Posidoniimonas corsicana: one gene and its partner. The protein of the gene in region 2 interacts with the protein of the main gene of each other region in a pairwise test. Links are inferred from orthologs where the notes say so. Each region holds a gene or a part of one and is shown on either strand. Other genes may lie near its edges.

Evidence for each region.
Region 1: the proteins of KOR34_RS04450 (region 2) and rsfS interact in binary tests that used the Escherichia coli proteins (3 or more experiments, as listed by UniProt). The link is inferred for Posidoniimonas corsicana from one-to-one orthologs.

The regions. Positions count from the first base shown.
Region 1 is NZ_SIHJ01000001.1:2,130,950-2,137,865, forward strand. The notes cover bases 1-2,719. They hold rsfS (ribosome silencing factor), read right to left. Parts: upstream 1,679-2,719; coding sequence 1,322-1,678; downstream 1-1,321. Other genes in these bases: argS (arginine--tRNA ligase), read right to left, coding at 1-1,242; bcp (thioredoxin-dependent thiol peroxidase), read left to right, coding at 1,991-2,473; KOR34_RS08125 (hypothetical protein), read left to right, coding at 2,587-2,719. Also shown: more of KOR34_RS08125, read left to right, coding at 2,720-3,003; KOR34_RS08130 (hypothetical protein), read left to right, coding at 3,246-3,647; KOR34_RS08135 (lipopolysaccharide biosynthesis protein), read left to right, coding at 4,150-5,688; KOR34_RS08140 (Coenzyme F420 hydrogenase/dehydrogenase, beta subunit C-terminal domain), read left to right, coding at 5,741-6,916. UniProt on the Escherichia coli protein: Functions as a ribosomal silencing factor. Interacts with ribosomal protein uL14 (rplN), blocking formation of intersubunit bridge B8.
Region 2 is NZ_SIHJ01000001.1:1,180,698-1,187,799, reverse strand. Bases 2,364-5,268 are described here. They hold KOR34_RS04450 (ATP-binding protein), read left to right. Parts: upstream 2,364-3,212; coding sequence 3,213-4,325; downstream 4,326-5,268. Other genes in these bases: KOR34_RS04445 (DUF5682 family protein), read left to right, coding at 4,348-5,268; KOR34_RS27070 (DUF5691 domain-containing protein), read left to right, coding at 2,364-3,200. Outside these bases: KOR34_RS04460 (SWIM zinc finger family protein), read left to right, coding at 249-1,616; KOR34_RS27435 (DUF5691 domain-containing protein), read left to right, coding at 1,613-2,128; more of KOR34_RS27070, read left to right, coding at 2,046-2,363; more of KOR34_RS04445, read left to right, coding at 5,269-6,639; KOR34_RS04440 (VWA domain-containing protein), read left to right, coding at 6,636-7,102.

The DNA of each region.
Region 1 (6,916 bases), 950 kb from region 2 along the record:
GTCCACCACGTACAGCAGCGCGTCGGGCGCCCACTCGTTCATCCGGTACTGGATGGTCGCCAGGTCGGTCGTGGCATAGAGGAACGCGCCGTCCTGCTTACGGACGATGAACGGCGCCTCGTGGCCCTCGGTGAACACGCACATCGCGCCGTCGCTCTCGGTCGCCAGGCCCTTGGCGGCCAGGTCGTCGACCACCTTCGCCAGCAGCGGCTGGTAGAAGCTCTCGCCGAGCGTGTGGTCGAATGTGACGCCGAGCCGGTCGTACGTGGCGTTGATCTCGTCCAGGCACGCGGGCAGGAACCGGTCCCACAGGTCGCGGTTCTCGGCGTCTCCGGCGTGGAGCTTGGCGGTCTCGCCGATGGCGTCCTTGCCGATGTTCGGGTGGTCGGCGGCCAGCTTGGCGAGCTTCGGGTCGCCTTCCACGGCGGCCACTTTTTCTTCCAGTGAGGCCAGCTCGCCCCGCAGCCCCGCGAGCTGCGCCTGAGCGGCCTTCAGCTTCTTGGCAGCCTGCTTGTCGGCCTTCTTGTCGCCGGTCGGCTCGACGGCTTCCAGCTCGGCGAGCCCGGCCTCGCGTTCGGCGATCTTGGCCCGCAGGTCGGGGATGCCGCGACGCTGCGCGTCGTGGTGCTCGATCAGCTGGTTGACCAGTTTGTACAACCGGGTCAGCTCGGGAACGATCGCCTTGGCGAGCGCCGCCTCGTCGACGAAGTGCTTGTACCCGTAGATGATCATGCCGAACTGGGCGCCCCAGTCGCCGATGTGGTTGTCGGTGATCACCCGGTCGCCGAGGAACCGCAGCACACGGGCGAGCGCGTCGCCGATGACGGTCGAGCGGATGTGGCCCACGTGCATCGGCTTCGCGACGTTCGGCGAAGAGAAGTCGAGCACGATGGTCCGCGGCGCATCGGTCTGCTCCACGCCCAGCCGTTCGGCATCGCGGCTGGCGGCCGCGAGCTGTTCGAGCAGGTAGGCGTCCTTCACGCGCAGGTTGATGAACCCGGGGCCCGCCACCTCCGGCGGGTCGCACATGTCGGACAGGTCGAGCCGGCCGATGATCTCGTCCGCCACCTCGCGCGGCTTGCGGCCCAACTGCTTGGCGAGGGGCATCGCGCAGTTGGCCTGGTAGTCGCCGAACTTGGCGTCCTTGCTCGGCAGGATCAACTCCAGCAGCGGCGCAGGATCGTCAGCCAGCGGCTTGAGCGCCGTCGAGAAGCGGGTACGGATTTCGCGAAGCAGATTCATGACTCAGCAATTGGCAGGAGGCGAAATGCCCATGGCGGCCGCGTGAAGCGTTGCGGCCCCGCCGCGAACGGAAGCTCTACTATTCTTTTTCCGCCTCGTCTGCGGGCTCGTCCCACGGCAGCGGCACGCGCGTGGCGCCGGACCAGAGCTCCTCCAGGGCGTAGAAGCCGCGGACCTCTTCGTCGAACATGTGCACCACCAGGTTGCCGTAGTCCAGCAGGATCCACCGGCTCTCACGGTAGCCCTCGATGCCCATACGGGCGTCGCCCAGGTCGTGCTCCAGCACGTGGTCGATTTCTTCGCTGATCGCGTGCAGCTGCCGTCGGCTCGAGCCGGTGACCAGCAGGAAGTAGTCGAACACCGGCGTCAGCTCGCGCATGTCCAGCAGCACGATGTCCGTCCCCCGGTTGTCGTGGGCGGCCTTGGCGGCGGCCATCGCGAGCTCGAGGCTCCGGCGCTGGGATTCTTCGATGGATAGTTCGTCAGAAATGGCGGGGCTCCAGTCGCGTAGCGAGGGGCGAGCTCTGGGTGGAATCGCCCAGTTTACCCCGTGTTCCGCCGGGCAGCGAGCCGCCTCTGAGCGGCAACGAGCGGGGCTGGGCACGGCGGCGCCACCCGGTTGGGGGCCGGCCCGGGGCGCCTCGCGGGCGGTTGCCACCCCGCTAGAATCCATTAGTGACGAAGCCGGCCGGCTCAGCGCCGGCGGCCCAACGAACGAATCCCGCTCTGATATGCAAGGAAACACCCCATGAGCGACACTCCCTGGGTCGAGGCTGGCGACAAAGCGCCAGCGTTCACACTGACATCCGACGCGGGCGAAAAGGTTCAGCTGACCGCGCTGAAGGGCCAGCCCGTGGTGCTGTACTTCTACCCCAAAGACGACACCCCCGGCTGCACCCGCGAGGCGTGCGCCTTCCGCGACCAAGCCAAGCCTCTCGCCAAGCTGGGGGCCGTGGTGCTCGGCGTCAGCCCGGACGACGTCGCGAGTCACGAGAAGTTCCGCGACAAGTACAAGCTGAATTTCCCCTTGCTCGCGGACCCGGACCACAAGATCGCCGAGAAATACGGCGCCTGGCGGGAGAAGAACATGTACGGGAAGAAGTCGATGGGCGTCCAGCGAAGCACCTTTCTGATTGACGCGGCTGGCAAGGTGGCCAAAGTATGGAAACGGGTTAAGGTGGATGGACACGATCAGCAGGTCCTCGACGCGTTGGGCGAACTGCCGAAATAAGGCCATTTCGCTCTAGCAGCCGGTTGTGTCGATCCGGTAGATTCGGGGGCTAGGCGGGAGGCTGTTCTTATCTGGTATGGCTCGGCAACTCCGTGACGCCGGGGGGCCTTCTCATGAATTGTGACCAAGTCTTCAACGTCCTGACCCGCGGGCCCTTCCCTTCCGGATCGCCTGAGGACTTCCACGTTCAGCAGCACCTGGATGGCTGCCTGGACTGCTGGCGGATCGCCGAGGCGCTCCGCCCCGCCGAGCACCTGTTCCAGGAGGCCATCCCCCCGTCCGAGACCCGCGACCTGCCCGGCTACTGGGGCGACTCCACCCCGCCGGCGACCCTGCTCGACCAGATCGCTAGCGACACCGCCAAGACCGCCGTCGCGCCCAAGCTCCGCCGCGCAACCGAGCAACGGCAGATCGAGATCGTCTACGACCGCACCGCCCGCCGCACCGACATGCTGTACGTCGGCGCCATCCTGCTGGGCACCCTGACCATGCCGCTGCTCGCCTGGTGGCTGATGTCCGTGCCCGAGTAGGGACCGGGGTAGGGTTGTGCTGCTTCTGGCGGTCCCGCCGGACCGCCGGTGCTCCCGCGTCTGACAATCCGCACCACGGCGTTTGCCAACCACGCCCCGCGGGCTACGCTTCAGCAACGGTGCTGCGTGCGGACCCCTCCCGCCGTCCGCCGGTTCTGCTCCTCGCGGCCCTCACTCTGCTTTTCGTTGCGCCCGGGCCGCCGCGCCACCATTGTCCGGTTCCCTCGAACCCCAGGCACGCGATGCTGACGACCGACGCCGCACTCCCGGCCGCCGCGCACGTTGCGCACGCCCCACCCACCGCCCGGCAGCGACTCATCCGGGCGCTGACCCCGCAGGTCGATCGCCGCCGCGCGACCCGGGTGGCCGCCCCCTACCTGATGAAGATGACCCCGCTGGTGGACCTCGGCCGCGGCCGACCCGGCCCGCCCGCCGGCCCATCGCTTACGGTGGTGGGCAAGGACCTCAGCGAGCGCGGGTTCTGCTTCTACCACGAGCAGCCACTCTCCTTCCGGTTCGTCCGTCTGACCCTCGACGACCCGCACATTGGCCGGTTCGAGCTCGACGTGCAGCTCGACCGCACGCTGTTCAGCAAGCTCGGCTGGTACGAATCCGCCGGCCGCGTGCTGACCGTACGCGGCTAGTCAGTCTTCGGGCCCCGAGTTTTGTCCGATTTTCTCACCGGAGCGGACAAAACCCCACCTTAGAGAGCCGGTCTGTTTCCCCTAAGTCCTTACACAGAGGTTGCTTGCGGCAGACGACCAAATAGGCAGCAGGAGGGTTTTGTCCTGTCGGTGTGGTGAGAGGGGACTAAACGGGCACGCGACTCGACCGATCATCGATTGACGCGTCGGTCGTGGCCCCAAAGCGCGAGGGATCCCCCCTCACCTGCCCCTATTGGACCGCAGATAGTGGCCGGTTTCCCGCTAAATCCGCCCTGAAATTGCCGCCGTTGGTGGCGCCCGCGGCGCCCGGCCGCCGCCGTGTATCCGGTTTCACCGTTGCAGCCGGCGCCGCCGCCCAGGTTTCCCGCCGGCGGCCCAAGCCCCATCACTCGTCGCCCCCTGGGGGGTCGTGTAGCATGGAGTTTCTGCCCCTCCGCTTCTCCCGACTTCCCTCTATCTGGCTGTCCCGCGGCCCTCGCACGTGCCCCGCCAAGTCGACTACTTCTGCAGCGACGCGATACGCCAGGACCTGAAGGGCAAGACCGTGCGGGGCGGGGTTGTCTCGGGCATCGGGCAGGTGATTCGCATCGCCATTGGCCTCGCGGCGGTCCCAATCCTGACGAGGCTGCTCGACCCGACGGCCTTTGGCCTGTTGGCGATGGTGGCGTTCTTCACGAACTTCGCCGCGATGTTTGTCGACGCCGGGATGTCGATGGCGACCGTCCAGCGCGACCAGATCTCCCACCGGCAGGTCACCAACTTGTTCTGGCTGTCGTCGGCGCTCGGCCTGGCCATCGCCGTCGTGGTCGCGGCGTTGGCGCCAGGGATCGCGTGGTTCTACGGCGAGCCCAGGCTGACCGCGATTACCTGCGCGCTGGCGCTCTCCTACCTGCTCAGCGGGTTGGCAGTCCAGCACCAGGCGCTGCTGCGGCGGGCGATGCAGTTCAAGGAGTTGGCGGTCGCCAACGTCGCCTCGATGGCGATGGCGCAGGTCGCCGCGGTCGGGTGGGCCTTCCGGTTCCGCGACACCGCACTCGACTACTGGGCGTTGGTGCTCATCCCGCTGGTCTCAGCGGCGGTGCGTCTGGTGCTGCTGTGGTGGTATTGCGCGTGGCGGCCGGGGTGGCCCGCACGGGAAGCGGGAACCGGTGGCCTGGTCACGTTCGGCGCCAACCTGACGGGCTTCAACTTCGTGAACTACTTCGCGCGGAACCTCGACAACCTGCTCATCGGGTGGTGGTGGGGAGGCGCTGCGCTCGGCTTCTACGACCGGGCGTACCGCCTGATGATGATCCCGCTGCAGCAGATCAACAGCCCCCTGACCGGCGTGGTGGTGCCCGCACTAAGCCGCCTCGCCGGAGAACCCGAACGCTACCGGCGGGCGTACACGTGGACGATGGAGCGGATCCTGCTGATTGCGTGCCCGATGATGGCCTACATCGGCGTCGCCGCCCCCTGGGTGGCGGTTGTCTATCTCGGCGAGGACTTCGCCGCGTCCGGGCCGATCCTGCAGTGGCTGTCGGTGGCCGCCTTGTGGCAGACCCTCTCGGCCTCAGTCGGATGGCTGTTCATAAGCCAAGGGCGAGACCGCGAGATGCTGCGGTGGGGGTGCATCCACTCGCTGCTGGTCGCCGGCTCGTTTGTGGCGGGGGCGCCCTTCGGCGCCGTCGGGGTGGCGAAGGCGTACGCCCTGGTCTTCAACCTGGCGTGCCTGCCGCTGGCTTTCTGGATGATCGGCAGGTCCGGTCAGGTTCGCGCACGCGACCTAGTCAACCTCATGTGGAGAGTGGCGCCCGCGCCGCTGGCGGTGGCGTTGGTGACCGGCGGCGTCCGGCTTGCGCTCCCGCAAGCGCCGCCGGTGCGGCTGTTGCTGATCTCGCTCGGGTGCGCAGCGGTCGCGTGGGCGATCGCGGTGCTGAGCACCGAGGTAGGCAGGACGGCGGCCCGGGAGCTGGCGGCGAGCCTCCGCCAGACGCAAGCAAAGCTCCGTCACGGGATCTGGCCTGGGGGGAGTCGGTAGACGCATCGCTTCGCGGGAGCGGAACGGACGCGGCGCATCCGGAGGCCGGGCCATGAATCACAAGCAGCAACCGCCGAACCACACCCCGAGCGAGTCGCCTAGCGGCGGTCTCGCCGCGGCCGTCACACGCCAGCAGGTCGTGGCCAGCGGCTGCTGCATCGGCTGCGGCGCCTGCGCGGCGGCATCGCCGACGCTGCACCATATCGAGCTGAACCCCTACGGCGAGTTGCAGGCGATCGGCGCCGACGCCGACGACCCCAAGTTCGCCGTGGTCTGCCCCTTCTCCGGCGACGGGCCGGACGAGGACGCGATCGCGGCGTCCCTCTACGGATCGCCCGCCACGGCGCGGGACGATCAGATCGGCTACTACCGCGCCTGCTACGCCGGCGCTGTCGCCGAAGGCGATTTCCGCGACCGTGGGAGCTCGGGCGGCATGGGGAGCTGGATCGTGACCCAGCTGCTGAGCTCGGGCGAGGTCGACGGCGTGGTGCACGTGAAGGAGCAAACGCAATCCGACGGCGATGCGAAGTTTGCCTACGCGATCTCACGGACCCCGGCCGAGGTTCGGCAGGGCGCTAAGTCCCGCTACTACCCGGTTGAGATGTCGCAGGTGCTGGCGGAGATGATCGCCACGCCCGGCCGCTACGCGGTGGTGGGGATCCCCTGCTTCATCAAAGCGGTGCGGCGGCTGGCCCTGGAGAATGAAGAGCTGGCCGCGCGGGTCGCGTACTGCGTCGCGATTGTGTGTGGGCACCTGAAGAGCGCGGCGTTCGCCGACGCGATCGCCTGGGAGATGGGCGTTCCGCCGGGCGAGCTGGCGGGCATCGACTTCCGGCACAAGCTCGAGGGCCGGAAGGCCAGCCAGTACGGCGTGCGCGTCAGCACGAGAAGCGGCGAGGAGCTGGTGCGGCCGATGGAGGGACTGGTCACCAAGGATTGGGGAATCGGCCTCTTCAAGTACCCTGCGTGCGACATGTGCGACGACGTCGTCGGAGAGACAGCCGACATCTCCATCGGCGACGCGTGGCTGCCTGGTTTCGAGGACGACGCACGCGGCGCCAATGTGGTGGTGGTGCGCAACGCCCGACTCGGGGAGATCGTCGAGCGGGGCGTGCGTGACGGCAAGCTGCAGTTCACTCCCCTGGCCGCCGCCGACGTGGCGCGATCCCAGGCGGGCGGCTTCAGGCACCGACGCCTTGGGCTGGCCTACCGATTGTGGCTGCGTCAG
Region 2 (7,102 bases):
TGTATGACGGCACTGAAGGTAACCCTCGGAGCACGAGAACACACCTTCTTCGCCCGATCACCACTACCGGCCGCACGGCTCGTTGGGGTACGCGGCCCCAGCCAAGTTCGCGGCGAGCAGCGTCTTGCAGTCTGGATTGTGAACCTGTTGTGGTGGCCTCACTGGATCACCCCTGACTTCTATATTGGCATGGCAAGAATTGAGCTCAAGATCGTGGCACGCCTACTCACGATCCGCTAAACTCCGGCATGGCCAACGGATGGACCAATCAGCAGGTGCTCGACCTCGCTCCCGACGCGGCGTCGGTGAAGGCCGGACGCAGTCAGTCGCAGGTTAGCAAGTGGCCTGTGCTTGGGGCGGCCGAGCGAGCGCTGTGGGGAGAGGTCAAGGGGAGCGGGAAGAAGCCTTACCAGGTCTGTGTTGATCTGCACGGCCCGGCCTTCAAGTGCAGCTGCCCCAGCCGCAAGTTTCCTTGCAAGCACTCGATCGGCCTCATGCTGATCTACGCGGATCAGGCGGATTGCCTGACCGAGGGGGAGGCGCCCGACTGGGTTGGTGGGTGGCTTACCGAGCGGGATCAGCGCGCCGAGAGGCAGGTCGCCAAGGCGCAGGCGGCGAGCGACAAGCCGGTTGACGAGAAGGCGCAGGCCAAGCGCGCAGCTAGACGCGAGGACCGAGTCCGATCGGGTGTTGAGCAACTCGGCGTGCTGCTCACCGACATCGCGCGGCAGGGCCTCGCCTGGGCACACGCGCAACCGTACAGCTTCTGGGACGGTGCCGCTTCGCGGCTTGTCGACGCCCAGGCGCCGGGCCTCGCGCGGCTCGTGCGGGAGTTGGGGGACGTGGCGGGATCGGGGGCTCGGTGGCAGCCGCGATTCTTGAGCCGACTCGGCCGTCTGCACCTAGCGGTGAACGCGTACGCTCGCCTGGATCGGCTGCCGGACGCTACCAAAGACGACCTGCGGACGATCATTGGTTGGACGGTCAGCAAAGAGCGGTTGGCGGGGCTGACCATTGAGTCGGGGCGATGGTGCGTCGCTGCGCAGCGTACCGAGCAGGAGGACCGACTAACGGTCCAGAAGACTTGGTTGGTTCGCGTTTCTGACGGACGACCGGCCCTGCTGCTCGATTTTACCGCCGCGGGGCAGCCCGCGACCGTAGCGCCGCCGGTCGGTTCATCGATTCAAGCCGACTTGACCTACTACCCGGGCACGCTGGGCGTCAGAGCCGTAATCGCATCGCAGCAAGTTGCTGCAAAGGCGGCGGAGTGGCCCGGATTGGATGGCGTGGAGCTGGTCCGCGAGCGATTCGCCGACGCGCTCGCCCTGAACCCGTGGCTCGAGCAACTGCCGGTATGCGTTGCGGGCGTGCGGTTGGCGCCGCCTGGTTCTGGGGACGGTAGGTGGAGCATCGTCGATCGGGATGGCGCCCTTTTGTCATTGGGGACGGGGCGTCGCGACTATTGGCCGCTTCTGTCGGCAAGCGGCGGTGGTGAGATGACGGTCTTCGGAGAGTGGGACGGCGATCGGCTATCGCCGCTAGCCGTCTGGACCGATGGCGTCTGCTACACCGTATCCGACCGGGCCCATCCGGCACCGATCGCGAGGGTGGCATGAACGCCGAAGGACATCCATCACGAGAGTGGGAGGCATTGGTGAGTGGGGCGGTCTTGGGCGCCGATCGATCGCTTGGCGTTGCGAGCGTCGGGGCGCGGGCGTGGATGGTGGCCTCACCAAGCGCAACCGAGCCGGCTGTGCGTCTCCTGAACGATGCGGCTACACTTAGCGTCTACGAAATCGCGGGCCGCGCCGGCGAATCGGTCCAGGCAGCTGCGCCAACGCTGCTGATCACCAGCGAACCGACATGCGGGAAGGAATCAGGGGCGTACCTGCAGTCTGTCTTATTCGGTGATCACGGTGAGGTGCTGCTGGAGTGGTGCAACGCAGCAATTGCGGCAGGGCTCTCAGCGCCGCCGGAGTCCGTGCCGGCACTGCTGGGCCGAGCGGCCAGCACTAGCGACCACGGACTGAGGACGGCGCTGGTTCATGTGTCAGGCGCCCGTGGCCGTTGGCTTGCGGAGCTCAACCCGGAATGGGGGGGGCACCCAAGTTGTCGAGGCGTCCGTTGAGGAGCTGATTGTAGTCTGGGAGGAGGGTGACAAGGGAGAACGCATTACAGCGCTCAAGGCCATCCGACGAACGGCTCCGGAAAAAGCCCGCGAGCTTGTCCAGGCGGTTTGGGACACAGAAACAGCCGCAGACCGGGCAGGATTCATGGGAGTCATGTCCCAAGGGGTGTCGCTTCAGGATGAGTCGTGGTTGGAAGCCCTGCTCGATGACCGATCGAAGCAGGTGCGGGCCGCGGTCACGCGGCTACTATCACTCATACCCGAATCGGGCATGGCCGAACGCATGGCCTGGCGAGTGGATTCGTGGATTGATCGGCCTCCGGCGAGAGGAAAGAAGCAGAAGGACTCGGCAACAATCGAGTTCATGCCTCCTGATGAGCTGGACCCGTCGGCTGTGAGGGACGGCTTGCAGATGAAGTCGGTCGGTGGGCTTGGCCCGAAAGCGGAGTTGCTGCGGGGTATAGCGTCCCGGGCGCCCTTGTCGGCGTGGGCGAACCGCGGTGGTGATGCGGCAGCGTGGCTCGACGCGGCAAGAAAAAGCGACTGGGCCGACGCTTTGTGTCGAGGGTGGATCGAGGCGGCCGCGCTGCAACGCCACGCGGAGTGGGCAGAGGCGGTCCTGTTGCGGTTGTTGGACGACGCAACCTCCCATGACGAATTGCAGCGGGCCCGGATTACTCAACTCATGGACGCCCTGCCCCGCGAGTCGGCGGAGCGCGTCACACTGAATGCCGTTGCGAACCGGGGGCTCGTCGAACGGCCGCGGGTTGTCGAAGCGGTGCTGAACGCCTGCGATTTTGGCTGGGGGGAAGAGCTGTCACGGGCGGTCGCCGGAGCGGTGCGCGACCGGCTCGCGGCAAAGGAGGCCGTCTACGATACCTTCTTGCGGCAGATTCTCCGACTGTCTGCTGTTCGTATCGATCCGAGTGTAACCGAGGAAGTTGGGCGGATGTGGACCGAGAGTCAGGACCACTGGTCGGCAAACCTTGGAGAATTGGTTCACGACGCGATTGGAACGGTGCGGCTGCGTCGTGACATGCTCGCGGCCCTCAAGAACTCACCAGCCCAATAGGAATCCAAGCACGTGGCGAAGAAAAAGGCGTCCCCCAAGAGCGACCACTCCTCAGTATTGCGTCGGCACGCAGAGGATCAATTCGCTGAGGAGCTCGCAGAGATCGCCAAGGTCGACGACCGGCAGCGGCCCCCAAATTGGCGGCTCTCGCCGTGGGCGGTTGTGACGTACCTGTTGGGTGAGCCTTTAGATAACGGGTTCCAGGTCTCCCCCAAGTACGTTGGCTCACGGCGGCTGATGGAGGTCGCTGTGGCGACGCTGGCGACCGACCGCGCGCTGCTGCTGCTGGGCGTGCCGGGCACCGCGAAGACCTGGGTGAGCGAACACCTAGCGGCGGCGATCAGCGGCGACTCGACGCTGTTAGTTCAAGGGACCGCGGGCACGGCCGAGGAGGCAATCCGATACGGGTGGAACTACGCGTTGCTGCTGGCCAAGGGGCCGACCAGCGAGGCGTTGGTTCCCTCGCCGGTGATGACGGCCATGCAGCGAGGGCAGATCGCGCGCGTCGAGGAGCTGACCCGCATGCCGTCCGACGTGCAGGACACGCTCATCACGGTGCTGTCGGAGAAGACGGTGCCGATCCCAGAACTCGGCGACGAGTGCCCTGCGGAGAAGGGGTTTAATGTCATCGCGACCGCCAACAACCGAGACAAGGGCGTCAACGAGTTGTCCAGCGCGTTGAAACGCCGGTTTAACACGGTCGTGCTCCCGCCGCCGAAGACCGCTGAAGAAGAGATTCAGATTGTTGAGCAGCGGGTGGCGTCGTTGGGCAGGGCGCTGGAGCTCCCGTCCGAAGCGGCGGCGATCGAGGAGATTAGGCGGGTGGTGACCGTTTTCCGCGAGCTTCGCGATGGCGCTACGGAAGACGGCAAGACCAAGCTAAAGTCGCCCAGCGGGACGCTTTCGACGGCTGAGGCAATCAGCGTCGTTAATAGCGGCGTCGCGTTAGCTGCTCACTTTGGTGAGGGACATCTAACCGCGACTGACGTCGCCTCCGGCCTGACTGGCGCCGTGGTGAAGGACCCGGTTCAGGACGTGATTGTGTGGCGCGAGTACTTGGAGACGGTCGTCAAGGAGCGGGACGGCTGGAAGGACCTGTACCGCGCCTGCCGCGAGCAGTTGTAGGCCAGGCGACAGGGAGGCTTGAGTGGCGTCAGACCGTGTCCATCTCCTTGGCATTCGACACCACGGGCCAGGCTCGGCCCGCAGCCTCCTTCGTGCGCTAGGCGAACTAGAACCCGATTGTGTGCTTATCGAAGGGCCGCCGGACGCCGACGCCCTGCTGCCGCTGGCATCGCGTGCAGAGCTAAGGCCGCCGGTAGCGCTGCTTGTCTACGAGTCGGCGAACCCGCGCAGGTCAGCCTTCTACCCGTTCGCTGAGTTCTCTCCCGAATGGCAGGCTGCGCGGTACGCGGTGGGACGTGACGTCGAGGTCCGCTTCATGGACCTCCCACAGGCGTATCAACTCGCCGAGGTCAGAACTGGTGGGAACGCCGAGTCGGAAGACGAACCGCCTGAGGGGGAGGCCCGGGCCAATTCCGACAGCGAGTCGGACGCCGGTGACCCGTCTGAGTTTGCCCTGCGCCGCGACCCTCTGGGGCAGCTGGCCGACGCCGCCGGTTACCCCGACGGCGAACGCTGGTGGGACGCGCTCATCGAGAGCCGCCGCAACGACGCAGGAGACGTTTTCTCCGCCGTGGCCGACGCAATGACGGCCCTCCGGGAAGGCGACTGTCTCAGGTCCGATCTCCGGGAGCGTCGACGTGAAGCATTCATGCGCAAGACGATTCGCGCCGCCATCAAAGACGGACGCGAACGGATAGCCGTGGTGTGCGGCGCATGGCACGTGCCGGCGCTCGATCCCAACTCGTGGCCACCGCTCAAGGACGACAACGCAGAGCTGAAGGGGCTGAGCAGGGTCAAGACGGAGGCCGCCTGGGCCCCGTGGACTTACCAACGGCTGGCGGTGGAATCGGGCTACGGCGCCGGCGTCGCTTCGCCCGCGTGGTATGAGCTGCTCTGGGAGTCGGCGGATTCGCTAGTCGGGACGCTTTGGATGACAAAGGCAGCCAGACTGATGCGTGACCGCGACCTCGACGCGTCATCGGCACAGGTCATCGAGGCCGTGCGTCTGGGCGAGACACTCGCCGCGCTGCGAGGTCGCACACTTGCCGGCCTCGACGAGCTTGAAGAGGCCGCACTGACCGTGCTATGCGGTGGCCAGCCCGCGCCGATGCGGGTGGTAAGAGACTCGCTGGTGATCGGGGACCGGCTCGGCGCCGTGCCAGATGACGCGCCGCAGGCGCCGCTGCAGAAAGACCTAGCCTCGCTCCAGAAACGACTGCGACTGCCCCCGCAAGCGAGTCGGAAGCAACGCGACCTCGACCTGCGAAAGCCAATGGACCGTGAGCGGAGCTGCCTGCTCCACCGGCTCAACCTGCTTGGGGTTCCCTGGGGCGAGGTTTCGGAGGGGGCTGTGCGTTCGCGAGGAACCTTTCACGAGCACTGGGTGCTCCAGTGGGTGCCCGAGTTTGCCGTCGGTTTGGTCGAGGCGTCCCGCTACGGAAGCACTGTGGCCGAGGCGGCCGCGGCCAAGACCATCGAGTCCGCATCGGAAACCACTACGCTGTCCGGCCTAACCTCGCTGCTGGGGGACGCCCTGCTGGCAGACCTTCCACGCGCAGCCCAGCAATTGATCAAGGCGATCCAGGAGCAGGCGGTCGCCAGCGGAGACGTGCAGCAACTGATGGCCGCGGCGCCACACCTGGCTCAGGTCAGCCGCTACGGCGACGTCCGTGAAACGGACGTGCGTCTAGTGTCTGACGTTCTGAGGGGGATTGTTGAACGCGTTTGCGTGGCGTTGCCGCCGGCGTGCTCGTCGCTCGACGACGAGGCGGCCGGCAAGATGTTAGCTCTGATTGGCGGCGTCGACGATGCGATGGCGATGCTCGACTCCGATGACCTCCGCGATGACTGGCGGGACTCGCTAAATCGCGTAGTGCAGCGCGAGTCTGCGCACCCGCTGTTGCGCGGGCGGGCCGCGCGCATCCGGCACGACGGCGACGCCGAGACGCCTGACGAGACTGCGCGGCTGATGGGGTTTGCGTTGTCTCGGGCGGCGGACCGCGTCGGCGCCGCGGCATGGATCGAGGGATTCCTTGGCGGCTCGGGACTGGTGCTGATCCACGATCAGGGGTTGTGGTCGCTAGTCGACGGCTGGGTGACCGGCCTTTCTGCTGATGAGTTCGGCGAGCTGCTGCCGCTGCTGCGGCGGACGTTCTCCGGCTTTCCCGTTGGCGAACGGCGGCAGATTGGGGAACGGGTCCTCCACGGCGTATCCACCAAATCCGCGGAGCCGCTTGGCGACTTCGACTTTGAGCGCGCCCGGCGGGTCCTGCCGTTGCTGGCGACGATCCTTGGCGGGGAGGAGACGAATTGAGCAGTCACGAAGAACGACTCCGACGCTGGCGGCTCATACTGGGTGGCGAGAACGCCGACGGCGTAGGCGTGACGCTCGGCAATATCGACGCGTCCGTTGACGCGGCTCTCAGTGCGCTGTACGACGCGCCGCGTCGGGGTGGGCTGGGGGGATCGGCTCCGAGCGTGCCACGTTGGCTGGGCGATATCCGGAAATACTTCCCGTCGTCGGTGGTGCGGGTGATGCAGCGTGACGCCCTGGATCGGCTTGGTCTGACGCAGATGCTTACCGAGCCGGAGACGCTCGAAGCCATCGAGGCGGACGTGCACCTAGTGGCCACGCTGTTGTCGCTGCACGGCGCCCTGCCCTCCAAAACCAAGGAGACCGCTCGTGTCGTCGTCGCGCGGGTGGTGGAGGAGCTGTTGCAGCGGCTCGAGAGCCCGATGCGAGACGCGGTCGCCGGTGCCCTGAACCGCGCGCTGAG